Regions from separate parts of the Streptomyces huasconensis genome, predicted to be linked through region 3. Evidence: riboswitches for the same ligand, from Rfam matches in the RefSeq annotation. Region 3 holds a riboswitch; each other region holds the start of a gene.
What was found. Region 3 has a riboswitch for cyclic di-AMP ahead of J2N69_RS22465 (C40 family peptidase). Riboswitches for the same ligand answer to the same signal wherever they lie in the genome.
Positions count from the first base shown of each region.

Region 1: it holds a riboswitch for cyclic di-AMP, as region 3 does, so the genes downstream of both, J2N69_RS14430 (LysM peptidoglycan-binding domain-containing protein) here and J2N69_RS22465 (C40 family peptidase) in region 3, are expected to answer to the same signal.
Region 2: it holds a riboswitch for cyclic di-AMP, as region 3 does, so the genes downstream of both, J2N69_RS01975 (C40 family peptidase) here and J2N69_RS22465 (C40 family peptidase) in region 3, are expected to answer to the same signal.

Region 1 is NZ_CP086119.1:3,213,256-3,219,904, reverse strand. It holds gene J2N69_RS14450 (SurA N-terminal domain-containing protein) at 1-573, shown strand, start outside; gene J2N69_RS14445 (nucleoside triphosphate pyrophosphohydrolase) at 605-1,606, shown strand; gene J2N69_RS14440 (cytochrome P450 family protein) at 1,787-3,097, shown strand; gene J2N69_RS14435 (transglycosylase family protein) at 3,215-4,276, shown strand; cyclic di-AMP (ydaO/yuaA leader) riboswitch at 4,471-4,657, shown strand; gene J2N69_RS14430 (LysM peptidoglycan-binding domain-containing protein) at 4,662-5,381, shown strand; gene eno (phosphopyruvate hydratase) at 5,717-6,649, shown strand, end outside.
Region 2 is NZ_CP086119.1:445,729-452,377, forward strand. It holds gene J2N69_RS01955 (winged helix-turn-helix transcriptional regulator) at 1-50, opposite strand, end outside; gene J2N69_RS01960 (RidA family protein) at 154-555, shown strand; gene J2N69_RS01965 (ATP-dependent Clp protease proteolytic subunit) at 668-1,303, shown strand; gene J2N69_RS01970 (hypothetical protein) at 1,311-1,619, shown strand; cyclic di-AMP (ydaO/yuaA leader) riboswitch at 2,022-2,189, shown strand; gene J2N69_RS01975 (C40 family peptidase) at 2,193-2,666, shown strand; gene J2N69_RS01980 (LysE family translocator) at 2,817-3,434, opposite strand; gene J2N69_RS01985 (LysR family transcriptional regulator) at 3,589-4,506, shown strand; gene J2N69_RS01990 (ATP-binding protein) at 4,535-4,975, opposite strand; gene J2N69_RS01995 (helix-turn-helix domain-containing protein) at 5,249-6,115, shown strand; gene J2N69_RS02000 (DUF397 domain-containing protein) at 6,125-6,358, shown strand; gene J2N69_RS02005 (8-amino-7-oxononanoate synthase) at 6,365-6,649, opposite strand, start outside.
Region 3 is NZ_CP086119.1:4,897,178-4,903,826, reverse strand. It holds gene J2N69_RS22475 (M23 family metallopeptidase) at 108-1,664, shown strand; gene pcrA (DNA helicase PcrA) at 1,692-4,196, opposite strand; cyclic di-AMP (ydaO/yuaA leader) riboswitch at 4,450-4,605, shown strand; gene J2N69_RS22465 (C40 family peptidase) at 4,614-5,888, shown strand; gene J2N69_RS22460 (hypothetical protein) at 5,990-6,343, opposite strand.

The DNA of each region.
Region 1 (6,649 bases), 1.7 Mb from region 3:
GTGGTCGGCGGCGACCGCATCACGGTCGCGCAGCTGGAGAGCCGGGTGAACGAGGTGCGCGACGCGCAGCGGGCCGCCGTCCCCGACGACACCCAGTACGAGCAGGCCATCGCCAAGTCCGGCGGCCTCACCCGCAGCACGCTGCACACGATGGTGCTCGACAAGGTCCTGCACCGCGCGGCCGCCGACGCCGGGGTGCGGGTGACGCGCCGCGACGTCCAGCGGATGCGGGCGGGCCTGGAGAAGCAGGCGGGCGGCGGGAAGGCCCTGGAAGAGGGCTGGCTCCAGCAGTACGGCGTCGCCCCCGCCCGCCTCGACGACAGCCTGCGCACGGAGATCGAGGCGCAGAAGCTCGCGCAGAAGCTCGGCGCGGACATGCAGTCGCCCGAGGGCCAGGCCGTCTTCTGGAAGGCGCTGACCGCGGCCTCCAAGAAGCTCGACGTCGACCTCAACCCGCGCTACGGCACCTGGGACGTCGACAAGAACAAGCGGGTGGACGCCAAGACGCCGTGGGTGCGGCAGGTCTCCGAGGACGCCGGCTCCGCTCAGGGGCCGCAGGAACCGCAGGCGTAGGCGCGGGCGCGGGCTGGGTTACGTTCGAGAGGTGAACGACACCCAGACCCCGCCCCCGGCCGACGCGTCCACCGGCCGCGTCATCCTGCTGACCACCAGCCACCGCGTCGCGCCCGGCCTGCTGTCCTGGCCCGCCTGGCAGGCCCTGCGCGGCGCCGACGCCGTCCTGTGCGGCGACGGCGGTCATCCGCAGCTGCCGTACCTGCGCGAGGCGGGCGTGACCGTGACGCACGCGTCGCCGACCGCCGAGGAACTGGTGGACGCCTGCGCGGGCGGCCGCACGGTCGTGGTCGTCGCCACCGCCGAGGGCGACCGCCCCCTCACCGACGGCCTGGCCCGCCTCGCCGGCTCGGGCCGCGTCGCCATGCCGGACCTGGAGCTGCTCCCCGCCTCCTACGACCTGCCGGGCGCCCGCCTGCTCGACCTGGTGCAGGTGATGGACCAGATCCGCGTCGCGTGCCCGTGGTCCTCGCAGCAGACGCACAAGGGCCTGGCCAAGTACGCGATCGAGGAGGCGTACGAGCTGGTCGAGGCGATCGAGGACGGCGACCGCGAGGAGCTGCGGGAGGAACTGGGCGACGTGCTGCTCCAGGTGGTCTTCCACGCGCGGATCGCCGAGGAGGGCGGCCCCGGCGAGGAGGACGAGCCGTTCTCCATCGACGACGTCGCGGGCGGCATCGTCGACAAGCTCATCCACCGCCACCCGCACGTCTTCGGCGACGACTCGGCGGACACCCCCGAGGACGTGAAGGCGCACTGGCTGCGCACCAAGGCCGTGGAGAAGCAGCGCTCATCGCTGACGGAGGGCATCCCCGTGGGCCAGCCCGCGCTCGCCCTGACCGCGAAACTGGCCTCCCGCGTCCGCACGGCGGGCCTCAAAGTGGAGCTGCCGTCGGGCGAGGGCATCGGCTACGAACTCCTCACCCTGGCCCTGCAGGCGGAAGCACAGGGCATCGACCCAGAAGCAGCCCTACGCTCAGCGGCCCGCGCCTACCGCGAGGCGGTACAAACAGCCGAGGCAGCAACCCGCTAACGGCCCGCCCACCAAAGCCGCCGCTGAAGGGGCGCGGGGAACTGCGCGAGCAACCACAACGCACCCGCACCCGCCAACCGCACCGCACCCGGCAGACGCACAGGCGAGGAAGGGCACCCGAACCCCCGCCAAGCCCTGGCAGCCCGCCCCCGCCCCCACCCCGCCGGATACGGTCACCCCATGCCCGACCCGCACCCCACCCCGCCCACCCCCGAGCCCCAGGGCCCCGAACTCTTCACCTGGGAGTTCGCCACCGACCCTTACCCCGCCTACGCCTGGCTCCGAGAGAACTCCCCCGTACACAGAACCACCCTCCCCAGCGGCGTCGAGGCCTGGCTGGTCACCCGCTACGCGGACGCGCGCCACGCACTGGCCGACCACCGGCTCAGCAAGAACCCCGCCCACCACGACGAGCCCGCCCACGCCAAGGGCAAAACCGGCATCCCCGGCGAACGCAAGGCCGAGCTGATGACGCATCTGCTCAACATCGACCCGCCGGACCACACCCGCCTGCGCCGCCTCGTCTCGAAGGCGTTCACCCCACGCCGCGTCGCCGAGTTCGCGCCCCGCGTACAGGAGCTGACGGACGGCCTCATCGACGCCTTCGCGGCGAGGGGCGAGGCCGACCTCATCCACGAGTTCGCCTTCCCGCTCCCCATCTACGCCATCTGCGACCTGCTCGGCGTCCCCCGCGAGGACCAGGACGACTTCCGCGACTGGGCGGGCATGATGATCCGGCACGGCGGAGGCCCGCGCGGCGGCGTCGCCCGCTCCGTGAAGAAGATGCGCGGCTACCTCGCCGAGCTGATCCACCGCAAGCGCCTCGACCCCGGCGACGACCTCATCTCCGGCCTCATCCGCGCCTCCGACCACGGCGAGCACCTCACGGAGAACGAGGCCGCCGCGATGGCCTTCATCCTCCTCTTCGCCGGCTTCGAGACCACCGTCAACCTCATCGGCAACGGCATGTACGCCCTCCTCACCCACCCCGAGCAGCGCGCACGGCTGCAGCAGGCGCTGGCGGAGGGCGACACGGGCCTGCTGGAGACCGGCGTGGAGGAACTCCTCCGCTTCGACGGACCCGTGGAGCTGGCCACCTGGCGGTTCGCCACCGAGGCGCTGACCCTCGGCGGGCAGGACATCGCCGTCGGCGACCCCGTCCTCGTCGTGCTCGCCGCCGCCGACCGCGACCCGGAACGCTTCGACCGGCCCGACACCCTGGACCTCTCCCGCCGCGACAACCAGCACCTCGGCTACGGCCACGGCATCCACTACTGCCTCGGCGCCCCGCTCGCCCGCCTGGAGGGCCAGACCGCCCTCGCGACGTTGCTCAGGCGCCTGCCCGACCTGCAACTGGCGGCCGATCCGGCGGATTTGCGGTGGCGTGGCGGGCTGATCATGCGGGGACTGCGCACCCTGCCGGTGAAGTTCACAGACGCACAGGAAACGGCCCCGGACCAGCACCGTTCTGACGGCACGTCACAACTGTGATGTTGACGTGATCTCCGCTGCATCGACTTGTGACAAGCGTTCGAGTGCGGCTACGTTCACGTCCACTCGGGCACCCGGTGCCCAAGTCGCCGTAACAGTCTCCTGAAAGGCAACCGCATGCTCTCCGGCAATGGTCGTCACCGACGCCCCCGCCAGGCCCCGGCCCTCATCGTCGCGGCAGGAGTCACCGGGTCCGCCATCGCCATCCCGCTGCTCGGAGCCACCAGCGCGAGCGCCGCCGAGACGGTGACGTGGGACCGGCTCGCCGAGTGCGAGAGCGGCGGCGCGTGGAGCGCCAACCCCGGGAACGGTTACTACGGAGGACTCCAGCTCTCCGAGGAGATGTGGGAGAAGCACGGCGGCCTCGACTACGCGCCGAGCGCCGACCAGGCCTCCAAGTCCCAGCAGATCGCCGTGGCCGAGCGGATTCTCGACGGGCAGGGCCCCCAGGCCTGGCCGAGCTGCGCCCCGATCGCCGGGCTCACCGACGGCGGAGCCGCGGCCGACGTGGACCCGGGCGACCCGGTCACCCCGGACGCGACGGATTCCAAGGCGCCCGAGAAGTCCAAGGAGCCCAAGGAGTCCAAGGAGTCCAAGGGGCGCAAGGACAAGACGGACAAGGACGCCGGCAAGGCCTCCGACGACACGTCAAAGGCCCCTGACTCCGCACGCGACGGCGAAGGCGACCCGAGCGACACGCCCGACCCGGACAGCGCCTCCCGAGACAAGAATCACGACACGGGGGACAAGGGAGACAAGGGAGCAGGCGAGGGAGAGAGGGCCGACAAGGGCGGCGACAGCGCCACGGACGGCAAGTCCGGGCGCGCGGAGGCCCCTTCCTCCGGCGGCCCCGCGTCCAAGGACCCGGCCACCCCCGCCGACGACTCCACCCCCGGCCGCCACCGCGGCGACCGCGCGGACGAGAACCCCTCCTCCGGGAGCGAGAGCGGCAGCGGCGGCGACCGCCCCGGCCGGCACGCCTCGCGTGGCGGCGAGCGCACCGAGAAGGTGGCGGACGGGGCGTACACGGTGCGCTCCGGTGACAACCTGTCGGCCATCGCGGACGACCTTGACGTCAAGGGCGGTTGGCACGAGCTGTACACCGAGAACAAGAAGACCGTCGGTGCCGACCCGGACCTCATTCTCCCCGGTCAGAGCCTCGATTTGGGCGAAAAGTAGAGGTAATTGACGACCCGTCCACCGGCCGCTTCGGGCTGTATGCCCCAATTGGCGCGAGTGAGAGATGGGTCTCAGAAGCCCTGATCGTCTTTGAAATTCCGGCGATCGCGTGACTACGGTCGTCAACGCCCGCCATTGGTGGGCCCCGCCGGTCGGTACGCCGAATCCTGCCAACGGCCGGACGGGAACAGTCGTCGCTTCGAGCGCCGTAGGCAGGAGCGGGGGACCCAAGGTAAGCCGCCGGGTCCGCACGTCGAGCTCCGAGGAGGAGCGGGACGTACGGAACCGGCTAGGGGTGAAGTCGCACTCAGGAAGTGCGGCCGGGCAACTTCACTGGCCCGAACCCGACAGCTCACCTCGCAGGCGTCGGTGAGGGGATGAACTCATGCTGTTTTCCAGCAAGGGCAAGCACCGTCGTCCGTCCAAGGCCACTCGTGTCGTCACGCTCGCCGGTGTCACCGGTGCGGCCGTGGCCGCCCCGCTGATGGCCGCCGGCTCGGCCTCCGCCGCCACCGGCCAGGAGTGGGACGCCGTCGCCCAGTGCGAGTCCGGCGGCAACTGGTCGATCAACACCGGCAACGGCTACCAGGGCGGCCTGCAGTTCTCGCCGTCCACCTGGGCCGCGTACGGCGGCACGCAGTACGCGCCCACCGCCGACAAGGCCTCCAAGGCCCAGCAGATCGCGGTCGCCGAGAAGGTCCTCGCGGGCCAGGGCAAGGGTGCCTGGCCGCACTGCGGCGTCGGCCTCTCGGGCGCCGCGTACAACGGTGGCGCCCCGCAGCAGCAGGCCCCGCAGCAGCAGGCCAAGCCGCAGCCGAAGCCGCAGCAGACGCAGCAGCAGGCCGCCCCGCAGCACCAGACGCAGCAGGCCCCGAAGCCGCAGCCCGCGCCGCAGACCGAGTCCAAGAAGACCGTCGAGACCCCGACCGGCAAGACGGTCAAGAAGGGCGACGGCGAGTACAAGGTCAAGACCGGCGACACGCTGTCCAAGATCGCCGCGGCGCAGGACGTCAAGGGCGGCTGGCAGAAGATCTACAAGCTCAACGGCGACATCATCGAGAACGCCGACGTCATCTACCCGGGCCAGCAGCTCCACCTGAGCTGACCCGGCTCCCCCCGGAGACGCGGCCGTGCCTCGGCGGAAGCACGGCCGTACTCCCCGCCCCGTCCCCACGGGCTCCCCGCCCCGGTGCGCGTACCCCCGTACGCACCGGGGCGGGGCCATGTCCGCACCACCGCCGCTCGGCTCCCTTGTTCGCTACCAGCGAGTAGAAAACGTGGGCTTACGCCCTGTTTCCCGGCTGTTTGCGCACTTGACCGTCCCACGGGACGGGCGGTCGGCTGGCCGAAGGCTCCGGGCCGGTTAGGCTCAGGAGACGCAGGGCCGAAGCGGCCCGGCGTAATCGTGTTTACGCGTCACACTCCCAGAAGGAGATGCTCGTGCCGTCCATCGACGTCGTCGTAGCCCGGGAAATCCTGGACTCCCGAGGCAACCCCACGGTCGAGGTCGAGGTCGGCCTCGACGACGGCAGCACCGGTCGTGCCGCCGTTCCGTCCGGTGCCTCCACCGGTGCTTTCGAGGCCATCGAACTCCGTGACGGTGACCCCAACCGTTACCAGGGCAAGGGTGTCGAGAAGGCCGTCCTCGCCGTCATCGAGCAGATCGGCCCGGAGCTGGTCGGCTACGACGCCACCGAGCAGCGCCTGATCGACCAGGCCATGTTCGACCTGGACGCCACCGACAACAAGGGCTCCCTCGGCGCCAACGCCATCCTCGGCGTCTCGCTCGCCGTCGCGCACGCCGCCTCCGAGGCCAGCGACCTGCCGCTGTTCCGCTACCTCGGCGGTCCGAACGCGCACCTGCTGCCCGTCCCGATGATGAACATCCTCAACGGCGGGTCGCACGCCGACTCCAACGTCGACATCCAGGAGTTCATGATCGCGCCGATCGGCGCCGAGTCGTTCTCCGAGGCGCTGCGCTGGGGCACCGAGGTCTACCACACGCTGAAGAAGGTCCTGAAGAGCAAGGGCCTGGCCACCGGCCTCGGCGACGAGGGCGGCTTCGCCCCGAACCTCGACTCCAACCGCGCCGCCCTGGACCTCATCCTGGAGGCCATCAAGGAGGCCGGCTACGTCCCCGGCGAGCAGATCGCGCTCGCCCTCGACGTCGCCGCGTCCGAGTTCTACAAGGACGGCACCTACCAGTTCGAGGGCAAGTCCCGCACGGCCGCCGAGATGACCGAGTACTACGAGGAGCTCGTCGCCTCGTACCCGCTCGTCTCCATCGAGGACCCGCTGTTCGAGGACGACTGGGCCGGCTGGAACGCCATCACCGAGAAGCTCGGCGACAAGGTGCAGCTCGTCGGCGACGAC
Region 2 (6,649 bases), 4.5 Mb from region 3:
CTGAGGTCCGCGTCCTCAGGCAGGCCCTTGAGCAGTTGTTTGGTCACCATCAGGTTCCCCAGTCACCGAAAAGTGCGTTCTTCCAGGTCGGCGGTCACTCTCCTACAGTTCCCGGGTAACCACAAGAGAGCACCTCAGGGAGGGGCGGACACCATGACAGCCATCGACGTCTTCGAGCACGGCATTCCGGCCGAGAGCGACTTCGGCTACGCGCAGGCGATCAGGTCCGGCGAGCTGATCCACGTCTCCGGACAGCTCTCACTCGACGAGGCGGGCGCCTTCCGCTATGCGGACGACTTCACCGCCCAGCTCCAGGCGACGTACACCAACCTGGACAAGATCCTGGGCCATTACGGCGCCACCCGGCGCCAGGTCGTCTCCCAGAACCTGTATGTGGTGGACCTTCGGCAGTACGCCACGGCGGCAGCCGAAGGCAACCTGGCCTATTTCGGCGGCCACCGTCCCGCCAGCACGGTCGTCGGCGTCACCGACCTGACCTTCCCCGGCCAGGTCGTCGAGATCAGCTTCGTCGTCGACATGCGGCTGCCCGCCTGATCGCACTCGCCTCGCAGGTGGACCTGGGCATCCCCTCACGCACCGAACGTACGTCCTGTACATTTTTGACGGAGCTGGTCTCGTCCGTCGACCCGTACAAGAGAGGCGTGCCATGTACCGTCCGTCCGCCCGTCATGTCCTGCCCGAGTTCACCGAGCGCACCAGCTCGGGGACGCGGACCATGGACCCGTACTCCCGGCTGCTCGAAGAGCGGATCGTCTTTCTCGGCACGCCTGTTGACGACACGTCGGCGAACGACGTGATGGCGCAGTTCATGCATCTGGAGTACCTCGCGCCGGACCGTGACATCTCGCTGTACATCAACTCCCCCGGTGGCTCGTTCAGCGCGATGACCGCCCTCTACGACACGATCCGGTTCGTCAGCTGCGACGTGGAGACGATCTGTCTCGGCCAGGCCGCCTCGGCCGCCGCCGTCCTGCTGGCGGCCGGCACCCCCGGCAAGCGGTACGCACTGCCCGGGGCCCGGGTCCTGATCCACCAACCCTCCTTCTCCGAGCCGATCCAGGGGCAGGCCAGCGATCTGGCGATCCAGGCCGACGAGATCGCGCGGACCCGGGAACTCCTCGAAGAACTGCTCGCGCGGCACACGGGACAGAGCCGTGAGCGGATCACCGCCGACATCGAGCGGGACAAGATCCTCGACGCCCGGGCCGCCGTGGAGTACGGGCTCGTGGACCGGATCGTCGCGAGCCGCAAGACCTCGTCCGGCACGCACGGGACGAGGTGACCCGCGGATGCTGCCACCCGAGCTGCCCCCGCTGCCCGCTCTGACCCGCGCGGAGGCCGAGCTGATCGACCGTTACCTGGAAGTCGTCGACCTGCTCGGCCGGATCAACCCCGCCCGCACCGAGCACACCTACGGCGGTCTGCGCGCCGCACAGGCCCTGGTCGGCCGGGCGACGGCCCTGCGGGACGCGCTGACCCTCATGCATCAGCGCGGCGAGAACGAGGTCCACGCCGCCACGCTCGCCCGGGCGCTGCGCGTCCTGGACGGCGAGCGGCGGGCCGGGCGGGTGGGCGTGCCGCCGTCGGCGGGCCGGTGAACCGCCCGCCGACGGCCTCCCGCCCGCGGGAGGCGGCCACCCGCTGAACGACGCGTTCCGTTCGGTAGAACGTCCGGTTCCGTTTCGAAACGGACCAGATGGGCTACCTCAGTTGGCGTATTTGGGACTCCCTTATCACGCGGCCGGGAGTTGCGCGAAACACCTACGACGAGAGCGGAATGGATCGTTCCAGTGCTGGTCGAACCGTCGTCAGACACGGCCGCGGAAGGTCGAATTCGGCAGCGTCCACCCGAACAGGTCAGTCGTGAGTAGCCTCACAAAACGTCGTTTCGACTCGGTTTTCGAGCTGTTTTCGGGTCAAGATCCCTTCCGACGACATGCCTCCGCCACAGCGGCGGGGCGATCCGGGCGGACGCCGAGTCCTGCCGCCGCCCGGATGACCGGTCGACATCGGTGCATCGGCAGGAGTGGAGGACCCAATCAAGGCGGGCCCGTCCGGAGAGTCCGGACGACGCCCTTGGGGTGAAGCCGCAGAGCATGACGCGGCCGGGCATCTTCGCCTGCCCGAACCCGACAGGTCATCCTTCACAGGCGGCTGACGAAGGGTTACGCATGACCGCGCTGAATCACGTTCCGTCGCTGCTCGGCAGGACCGGGGCCGTCTCGGCCCTCACCCTCGCCGTTGTGGGCGGCACCGTCATGGCCCCCGGGCTCACGTCGGAAGCCGAGGCAGCCACCCACGGAACGAAAGCGCTCAAGATCGCGGCGTCCAAGAAGGGCTCCCCGTACAGCTATGGAGCGGTGGGACCCCACCGCTTCGACTGCTCGGGCCTGACGCTGTACTCGTACAAGCGCACGGGCAAGAAGCTGCCGCGCACGGCCGCCGCGCAGTACAACAAGACGCGGCACATCGCCAAGTCCCAGCGGGCCCGCGGTGACCTGGTGTTCTTCCACTCGGGCCGCAACGTCTACCACGTCGGGATCTACGCGGGTGACGGCCGCATCTGGCACGCACCGAAGAGGGGGACCGTGGTACGCAAGGACAAGATCTGGAGCAAGAGCGTCTGGTACGGCCGGGTCCGCTAGCCCGCCTGCCGCGCCCGGCCGGCCGCGGGGGTCCGTGGACCCGCATACCGCGCCCGGCCGGGCACACGCCCGGCACCGTCCGCAGTGCGTCCGGCACGGCGGGCGGGGCCGCGCGACGAGAGGCCGCCCCCTCCGCGTGAGGGGGCACCCTCACGTCCGCAGGGGTGCGAGGAGCAGCGCCAGGCCCAGCGCGCCGAGCGCGGCGCCGGTGACGGCTTCGACGGCCCGTGCGGCGCGCGGCCTGCGCAGCCACCTGCCGAGCCGGTCCACCGTGAGGGCCACGACCGGGAACCACAGCAGGGCGAGCGCCACGACGACGCCCGCGAGCAGCAGCGTCCTCGGCATCGCCGGGCTGCCGTCCGGCACGAACTGCGGCAGCACACTGAGGAACGTGAGGGACGCCTTCGGGTTCAGCGCGTTGGTGAGGAAGCCCTCCCGCAGACCGCCGCCCCGCTCCATCGGCTCGTGGCCCGTGGACGGCCGCGGCCGCGTCGCGGAGCGCACTGCGCGCCAGGCGAGATACAGCACATAGGCGCCGCCGACGATCTGCAGCGCCCCGAACAGCGCGGGCACGGCCGTGAGGACCGCCGCGACGCCCGCGACCGCCAGCGCTGTGTGCACCAGCAGCCCCGCGACGACACCGACCGCGCAGGCGACTCCCGCCCTGCGTGAGGAGAGGGCGTTGCGTACGACGACGGTGAAGTCGGCGCCCGGCAGGGCGACGATGCCCGCGGCGACGCCCGTGAAGGCGACCAGTTGTGCGTCCATGCCGCCCAGCCTGCCGGGCGCGAGCCTTCAGCAGGTATGTGGAATATCCTGGGTCTGCCTTAAGCATCCGTTTAGCCCGACCCTACGCGCCCGGTCCTGTGCCCGGCCCTACGCCCGGCCCTGCCGAAGCGCGCGCCGCCGACGGGAGATCCGTATGTACGACCCCACGCGGCTCGCCGCCCTGATCGCCGTCTCCGAGGCCGGTTCGATCACCCGCGCCGCCGAGCGCCTCGGCTACACCGTCCCCGCGCTCTCCCAGCAGCTGGCCAAGCTGGAGCGGGAGGCGGGCGCCGCGCTTCTGGTGCGCCATCACCGCGGGGCCCGGCTGACGGGCGCGGGCGAGCTGCTGGCGGGGCACGCCCGCCGGGTGCTCGACGAGATGGAGCGGGCCCGGCACGAACTGGCGCGGCTCGCCGGGCTCTCGGGCGGGAGGCTGCGCCTCGGCACCTTCCAGACGGCGGGCATCCACCTGCTGCCGCCCGTCCTGTCGGCGTTCCGCAGGGCCCATCCGGAGGTGGGTCTGACCGTGACGGACCGCGAACCACCGTCCGGTGTCGCGGCCGTGGCGGAGGGCGCGGTCGACCTCGCCCTCACCCATACGTACGAGCCCGCCGACCCGGTGCCGCTGCCCGCCGCGGTGTCGGCCGAGCCCGTCCTGGTGGAGGAACTGGTCCTGGTGACCCAGCCGGGGCACGCCCTCACCAGCGGCACGTCACGGCTGCCGCTCACCGGGCTGACCGGTCAGCCGGTGATCAGCATGGCGCCCGATCACCCGCCCCGGCAGGCCGTGGAGCGCGCCCTCGCCGAGGCCGGGGCGGCGCCCGCCGTCGTGGTCGACACGCCCGGCTACGCCTTGGTCTGCGCCCTGGTCAGCGCGGGGCTCGGCGTGGCCGTGGTACCGGAGATGGTGGCGCGCACCGCCTCGACACCGGTCGGCATGCGGCTCCTCGACCCCGGCGACCTGCGGCGGACGATCTCGGTCGCGTACCGCACCGACGAGTCGAACCCCGCGGCGGATTCCTTCCGGGCGCTGCTGCGCGGGGCGTTCGGGCGCTCGGCGGCCGCGGGCTGAGCCGGCCGGGAGGGCCAGGGGCGCGACGTCAGCGGTGCCCCTGCTGGACGGGCACCGTCCAGGGCAGGGAGATCCACACGGTCTTGCCGCCCTCCGCCGTGGGGCTGACGGAGAGCTTGCCGCCGCATTCGACGGCCAGCCAGCGGATGATGACCATGCCGCGGCCGTTGTCCTGCTGGACGGCGGCCGGCAGCCGCCGCGGATGGCGTGGGTGGCTGTCGGTGACGCCGATCCGCAGCCGCTCGTCCCGGTCGAGCCGGACGTCCACCGTGAAGGTGGGCGACTGCCCTTTGGTGTGCTGCACGGCGTTGGTGGCGAGTTCGGAGACGATGAGTCTGATCGAGTCCGCCACCTCGGCCTCGCCCGGCAGGCCCCATTCCGTGAGGACGTGCGCCACGTACGCGCGCGCGGCCGAGACCGAGGCGGGATCGCTCGGCAGAGTGACGGATGCTTCCTGATGATCTGCCATGGCGACGCTGTCCCTTTCCCACCGGGGTCGGTCTCCGACTCGGAGCGGATGACTCGAGGACGGCCCCGGACTGGTGCTTCGCGCCAGCCTCCCACTCCTTTGCCGGTCACGGGTGGCGATCCACCGAGATGTGCATATATCTGTCGCTCGAAGCGGTGAACTCTGCCACGACCGACCGTATTTGGGCGCGCAGACGCCGCTTCCTCTACTGTCGCCCCTGTCCCCCGCTCTGCCGCCGGGAGACGCGACGGCTCGGTCCGGAAGGAGACGGACATGCAGTACGGCCCCGCGGTGCGCCGCCGCCGGCTCGGCGCCGAACTGCGCGCGCTGCGCGGCCGCGCGGGACTCACCAGCAGCCAGGCCGCCGCCAGGGTCGGCTGGCACCAGTCGAAGGTGAGCCGGATCGAGACGGGCCGCAGCGGCGTGAAGGCCACGGACGTGCGCCTCCTGCTGGACGCGTACGAGGTGCGGGACCCCCACCTCGGCGAGTTGCTCGTGGCGCTGGCGGGCGCCGACGACACCGGCGCCTCGGGGCGCCACCACTGGTGGAAGGCCTACCGCGACCTGCTGCCCGCCGCCTACCGCGACTTCATCAGCCTGGAGGCCCAGGCGAGTTGGTTGCGCACCCTGGAGACCTCGGTGGTCCCGGGGCTGCTCCAGACCCCCGCGTACGCGCGCGCCATCACGCGGGCCGCGGTCGCCGGGCTCCCCGACGAGCAGGTCGACGCGCTGGTGGAGGTCCGGCTCGCCCGCCAGGACGTACTGCGCGCGGAGCCTCCACTGCGGCTGAGCGTGGTCCTGGACGAGGCGGTTTTGCGCCGTTCGGTCGGCGGGCCGCAGGTCTTCGCACAACAGCTCGCACGGTTACGGGAGGTGACGCGGTTGCCCCAGGTGCGACTTCAGGTGCTCCCCTTCTCCTGCGGAGAGCATGTGGGCCTCATCGGGCCTTTCGTTATTTTGTCATTTCCGACCATTGCTGATCTGGATCTGGTCGTTCTTGACCACTTGACGAGTAGCCTCTATCTCGAACGGAAAGAAGACCTCCAGGCCTACGTGGAGGCCTTCAACTCCCTTCAGGAACAGGCGCTTTCACCCGAGGAATCAGAGGCTTTCATCGCCGGGCTCAGCGACGGCGCGTAAGGAGGCACCATGACCGCACCGCCTCGGCACGTACCTTCCAGCACCACTCTTCAGGGCGCGCGGTGGCGGCGCAGCAGCCGCAGCAACGGAATGAACAACTGCGTCGAGACCGCCACGCTCGACACGCTCCACTCCGGCGCGACGGCCCGCCTGCTGGCCGTGCGCGACTCGAAGAACACCGCGGGGCCCACCCTGCTCTTCTCCCCCGCCCCCTGGGAGACGTTCGTCGACAGCCTCCGCTGACCGCGGTCAGCGGGGTGCGGTGCGGCTGATCACTCGTACGGCGTCGGCGATCTGGTCGTCGGTGAGATCCGCGCGGGCGGTCAGCCGCAGCCGCGAGATGCCGTCCGGCACCGATGGCGGGCGGAAGCAGCCGACCGCGAGGCCCGCGCCCCGGCAGTCGGCGGCCCAGCGCACGGCCGCCTCCGGTGCCGGGGCGCGCACGGAGACGACGGCGGCGTCGGGACGTACCGCCGACAGCCCTTCGGCCGTGAGGCGGCGGTGCAGTTCGGCGGCGACTTTGCGGGCCCGAGC
Region 3 (6,649 bases):
CCCGTTTCTTGGGAGGGTGAAACCTGCCGAAGATTGTCGCGCCCGCGTACCGCCGGGTACAGTCGCCGCACCGCTCTGCCCCTGCTGCCGAGGCGAAAGAGAAGTTGGTGAACGACCGTCACCCGTCGGGGAGCTCGACTCCCCAGCCCTCGGCACCCGGCGCCGACCACGCGTCCTACGCGACGTACGAACCGCCGAGCGTCCAGCACGGCGGCCACGGTTACGAGGCCTACTCCACCGCCGGTTTCGACACCGGCACCTTCGCCGCCGACCCGCTCTTCGGCGACATGCCCGGCACCGAGTACGACACGGGCCAGTGGGCGACCACCACGGCCACCCAGGAGCAGCCGGCCGCCTACGACACGTACGCAGGTCAGCACCACGCCGCCGCGTACGACACCGGCAGCTACGACACCACCTCCGCCTGGCCGACCGGCGGTTACCCGCATCTCGCCGACATCCCCGCCCAGCCGGGCCCGGACAACTCGGGCCAGTGGGACGCCACCGCCTGGAACGAGGGCCCCTCGACCGGCCAGTGGGAGACGCAGGCCGCCGAGACGCAGACCTTTGAGACGGACGCCTTCGGCACGGAAACAGGCTCGTTCGACACGGGTTCATTCGACGCCGCCGCGTGGAACTCCCCCGACCGGACGCCCGGGGCGCGCGAGGAACACGAGGGCCGCGAGGCAAACGAAGCGCACGAGAACCAGGGGGCGCACAACTCGTCGCACGAGCCGCACGACGCGCCCCTTTCGTACGAGCCCGCGGAATCCGAGGATGCGCAGCCGTACGAACTCACCGAGCAGTACGAGATCGCCGCCGACGCCCCGTACACGGCCGCGGAGCCCGAACCGGCGCTCGATGGCCCGGCCCCCGGGTCGCGTGCCGCCGCCCGAGGCAAGACCGGCGGCTCCGGTGCGGGCCGCTCACGGACCCGACGCCGCACCCCCGCCAAGCGCTCCGCCCTATTCACCGTCGCCGTGCCCTCGGCCTGCGTGATGGGCGTCGCCGGAGTGGCCGCCGCCTCCGTGGGCAGCTTCGGCGGCGACGAGGGCAAGGAGACGACGGCCTCGGCCCCGGACTCCGCCCCGGTGAAGCCCTCCACCGCCAACAGCAAGCTGGACACCCAGCTGGCGAATCTCTCCGCGGACGCGGGCGACTTCGCGGACCGCGCGAGCCGTACGCAGGAACGTATCGACCTGAAGGCCGAGAAGGTCGCCGCCCAGAAGAAGGCGGCCGCGGAAGCGGCACGCAAGGAGCGGCTCCGCCCGAAGTTCGCGCTGCCGGTGAAGCAGCACGGCCTGAGCGCGCAGTACGGCCAGGCCGGCGTCAACTGGATGTCGGCGCACTCCGGCATCGACTTCCCCGTGTCGTACGGCACGGAGGTCTACGCCGCGACCGACGGCACCGTGACCACGAAGTGGAACAGCGCCTACGGCAACATGGCGATCGTGACCGCCAAGGACGGCACGGAGACGTGGTACTGCCACCTCTCCTCGCACAAGATCTCCAGCGGCCCCGTGAAGGCGGGCGAGACGATCGCCTTCTCCGGGAACTCCGGGAACTCCACGGGACCGCACCTGCACTTCGAGGTGCGGCCCAGCGGCGGCTCGGCGATCGACCCGCTGCCGTGGCTGCGCAGCCACGGCCTCGACCCGCTGTAACTCCCGTCGCCGCTCCCGGCGTTGCCGTTACAGCTTCTCGACCGGCGCGTACCGCAGCAGGAGCCGCTTCGGCTTGGGCTCGCCGAAGTCCACCGTCGCCTCGGCGTTCGCACCCGTGCCCTTCACCCCGACCACGGTCCCGAGACCGAACTGGTCGTGCGTGACCCGGTCCCCGATCGCCAGTGAGACCACCGGCTTCTCCGAGGCGCGGCGGGTGGCGAAGCCCTGCGCCCCGCCCGTGCGCGAGCGCGAGGAGGACAGCGACGAGGCGATGCCCGCGGCGGGACCCGACGACGCGAGGGCGCCGACGGAGCCCTTCCGCTTCCAGTCCAGATACGTATCCGGAATCTCTTCCAGGAAGCGCGACGGCGGGTTGTACGAGGGCTGGCCCCAGGCGCTGCGCATCGAGGACCGCGTGAGGTAGAGCCGCTCGCGCGCGCGGGTGATGCCCACGTAGGCCAGGCGGCGCTCCTCCTCCAGCTCCTTGACCTGCCCGAGAGCGCGCATGTGCGGGAAGACGCCGTCCTCCATGCCGGTCAGGAACACCACCGGGAACTCAAGGCCCTTCGCGGTGTGCAGCGTCATGAGGGTGATGACTCCGGAGCCGTCGTCCTCCTCATCCGGAATCTGGTCGGAGTCGGCGACGAGCGCGACGCGCTCCAGGAAGTCGGAGAGCGTGCCGGCCGGAGCGACGGCCCCCTCGTCGGCTTCCGCCTGGCCGTCCTCCTGGGCACCGGCCGCCTGGGCGTTCTCCTGCTCGAACTCCAGCGCGACCGCGGCGAGTTCCTGGAGGTTCTCGATGCGGGTCTCGTCCTGCGGGTCCGTCGAGGCCTGCAACTCCGCGAGGTAGCCGGTCCGTTCGAGCACGGCCTCCAGGACGACGGCCGGGCCCGCGCCGGACTCGACGATGGTCCGCAGCTCCTCCATGAGCGTGTTGAACCGCCTGACGGCGTTGGTCGAACGGGCCGCCATTCCGTACGCCTCGTCGACGCGGCGCAGCGCCTGCGGGAAGGAGATCTTCTCGCGCTGCGCCAGCGCGTCGATCATCGCCTCGGCGCGGTCGCCGATGCCCCTCTTGGGGACGTTCAGGATGCGGCGCAGCGGGACCGCGTCCTCGGGGTTGGCGAGAACGCGCAGGTAGGCCAGCACATCGCGGACCTCCTTGCGCTCGTAGAAGCGGACGCCGCCGACGACCTTGTAGGGCAGGCCGACGCGGATGAAGATCTCTTCGAAGACGCGGGACTGGGCGTTCGTGCGGTAGAAGATCGCGACGTCGCCGGCCTTCGCCTCGCCCGCGTCCGTGAGCCGGTCGATCTCGTCGGCGACGAACTGCGCCTCGTCGTGCTCGGTGTCGGCCACATAGCCGGTGATACGGGCGCCCGCGCCCTGGTTGGTCCAGAGGTTCTTCGGGCGGCGGCTCTCGTTCCGCTCGATGACCGCGTTCGCGGCGCTCAGGATCGTCTGCGTGGAGCGGTAGTTCTGCTCCAGGAGGATCGTGGTGGCGTCGGTGTAGTCCTCCTCGAACTGGAGGATGTTGCGGATGGTGGCGCCGCGGAAGGCGTAGATCGACTGGTCGGCGTCACCCACCACGCACAGCTCGGCCGGATCGTCGCCCTCGCCTCCGGAGGGGCCGACCAGCTCGCGCACCAGGGCGTACTGCGCGTGGTTCGTGTCCTGGTACTCGTCGACCATGACGTGCCGGAAGCGGCGGCGGTAGTGCTCGGCGACGTCCGGGAAGGCGCGCAGGAGGTGCACCGTCGTCATGATCAGGTCGTCGAAGTCCAGCGCGTTCGCCTCGCGCAGGCGCGACTGGTACATGGCGTAGGCCTGGGCGAGGGTCTTCTCGAAGCCGTCGGCGGCCTGGGCGGCGAAGTCCTCCTCGTCGATCAGCTCGTTCTTCAGGTTGGAGATCTTGGCGCTGAAGGACTTCGGCGGGAACTTCTTCGGGTCGAGGTCCAGGTCGCGGCAGACCAGGGCCATCAGACGCTTGGAGTCCGCGGCGTCGTAGATCGAGAAGGAGGACGTGAAGCCGAGCTTCTTGTACTCGCGGCGCAGGATGCGGACACAGGCGCTGTGGAAGGTCGAGACCCACATCGCGTTGGCCCGGGGGCCCACGAGCTGCTCGACGCGCTCCTTCATCTCGCCCGCGGCCTTGTTCGTGAAGGTGATCGCGAGGATCTGCCCGGGGTGCACACCGCGCTGCGCGAGGAGGTACGCGATGCGGTGGGTCAGCACGCGGGTCTTGCCGGAACCGGCACCGGCGACGATGAGCAGCGGGGAGCCGGCGTGCACGACCGCCGCGCGCTGGTTCTCGTTCAGCCCCTCCAGGAGCGTCGCCGGGTCGATGACCGGGCGCGGGGCGCCGTCGCGGTAGTGCGTGTCCCGGGTCATGGGCACGTCGAATTTCCCGCTGAACAAGTCGTCCGGAACCGGTTCCGGAGCGCTGTCCTCGGGCGGCGGCGGGGGCTCTTCGTCCGCGGCCCGGGAAGGCTGCAGGTCCGCCAGGAAGCTGTCATCAAAGAGGCTGCTCATCGCCTCCCGAGTCTAGGCGGCCCCACTGACAACCCGCCCCGGGTTCCGGCCACCTTCCTCCCCGACCCGCCTCACCTACGCCCCGCCCGCGCCCGGTCACGCTCCGCCACCCACGAGCCGAACCGTCCCAGGGGTCCCGCGAAGTAACGGAAAAGTATCGGGCATATCGAACATCAACCTTCACACGCGCCACACGAGTTGGCTAGCGTGCTCCGCGGGCCGCCCGTCCCCCACCGGCGAACACGCCGGGAGCGGGCCGCCTCCGCCGAGTCCGACGTGTTCGGAGCCGGGGACCCACCGAAAACTTGGGGTGAATCGGTCCCGTACGAAGTACGGGACCGTAGGGCAACCTTCCGGATCAGCCGCCCGAACCCGACAGCTAACCCGGTAGGCGGTCTACGGAAGGAGTCGCCTCCCTTGGCGTCGCACCGCAAGCCGCGGACCCGGACGGTCGGAATGACCGGACTCGCCGGAATCCCCGGAATACGCACCGCTCCCGCCGTCGGCATCACGACGGCCGCCCTCACCTCCGTGGCGCTCCTGTCACAGAGCGCGCAGGCGGCCCCCTCCACGCCGGGTAAGCCCAGTCTCGAAGAGGTGCGGAAGAAGGTCGACGACCTGTACCACCAGGCGGGCGTGGCCACCCAGAGGTACAACGCGGCCAAGGAGAAGACCGAGAAGCAGCGCAAGAAGGTCGGCCGGCTGCTCGACCATGTCGCCGAGCGCGCGGACAAGCTGAACGAGGCGCGCCAGGAACTCGGCTCCTTCGCCGCCGCCCAGTACCGCACCGGGGCCGTCTCCCACACCGCCACGATGATGCTCGCCGAGGACCCGCAGGGCTACTTCGACCAGAACCACCTGGCGGACCGGCTCACCAAGCGGCAGAAGAAGGCCGTCGACGACTACCAGACGCAGCAGGCGTCGGCGACGAAGCAGCGTACGAAGGCCGCGCGGAGCCTGGAGACGCTGAGCGACTCACGGGACAGCCTCAGGACGAGCAAGCGGACCGTCCAGAAGAAGCTGGGCGAGGCACGTGAGCTTCTCTCGGAGCTGACCGCCGAGGAGAAGGCCCGGCTCGCCGTGATCGAGCGGCAGAAGGAACGGGAGGCCAAGCGCAAGGCCGAGGAACTGGCCCGCAAGGAGGCGGCCGAGGCGGAGCGCAAGCGCAAGGCGCAGGAGGCGGCCCAGAAGGAGCGGAAGGAGCAGGGAGAGGGGGGAGGGAAGGGCCAGGGCACAGGTTCAGGCTCCGGTCCCGGCTCGGACACCGGTTCCGGTTCCGGCTCCGGTTCTGGCCCCGACTCCGGCGCTGGTTCCGGCTCCGGAAGCGCCGACGGCGGTTACGCCACCAAGGCCGCGAAGGTCATCGCCTTCGCGGAGGCGCAGATCGGCAAGCCGTACGTCTGGGGCGCGACCGGGCCCGACTCCTACGACTGCTCCGGGCTCACCCAGGACGCGTGGAAGGCCGCGGGGATCACGCTGCCGCGCACGACGTGGGACCAGGTGAAGGCCGGTACCACCGTGAAGACCGCCGACGCCGAACCCGGTGACCTGGTCTTCTTCTACGACGACATCAGCCACCTAGGGATCTACATCGGTGGCGGCAAGATGATCCACGCCCCGAAGCCGGGTGCGAAGGTCCGCGTCGAGTCGATCTTCTCCATGCCGATCCACAGCATGGTGCGCCCGGCGTAACCGCGCCCCGGCGTCACCGCGGAAAAACACCCTCTACGCGCGCGTGGCCCGCACTTCCGGAGAAGTGCGGGCCACGCGCGCGTAGAGGGTCGTTCGCAGGATCAGGTCCACAGCACGGCGATGAAGATGTTCGCCGTGGTCAGCAGCCCCACCGCGCCGAACACGCCCTTGTCGATCTTCTCCTCGTCCCGCTTCACGTAGACCAGCGCGAGGATCAAGATCAGGACGGCCATCTTGATGCCGATCTTGACGTTGTTGACCGCGTTGTCGTCCGCCTGGTTGAGGCCCACGAGGGCCACGCCGGTGACGAGCATGGTCAGCGCGCCGTGCAGCATCGCGGGACTGAAGCGGGCGGTGCCCTGGCCCATCTGCTTCATCTGGGTCAGGAAGCCGCCCAGGAGCGAGGCGATGCCGATGATGTGCAGGCCGACGAAGAGATGGATGAGTACGTCCATGAGGCCGGAGCCTAGCCGGGCCCCGCACCGCCCCTCACAGGCGGGCTCCGGGGCGGGGCCCAGGGGCGGGCGTAGGGGTGGGCGTAGGGGTGGGCGCACCCCCAGGCCCATACCACCCTCTGCCGGGCAGGCAGGGCACAAACCGCCCCATTGGTCACAGCTGTCCACGAAGCCGCCCTCGACCCGTCAGTACCGCGGACAGGCGCGGTCACGATTCCGACCTTCTCCGGCAGTTGCGCACAATCCTCCTCCGGGCCGTGACGCCCAGGTTTAGCGTCCTTCACCAGGTGACCGGCTCCCCATCGC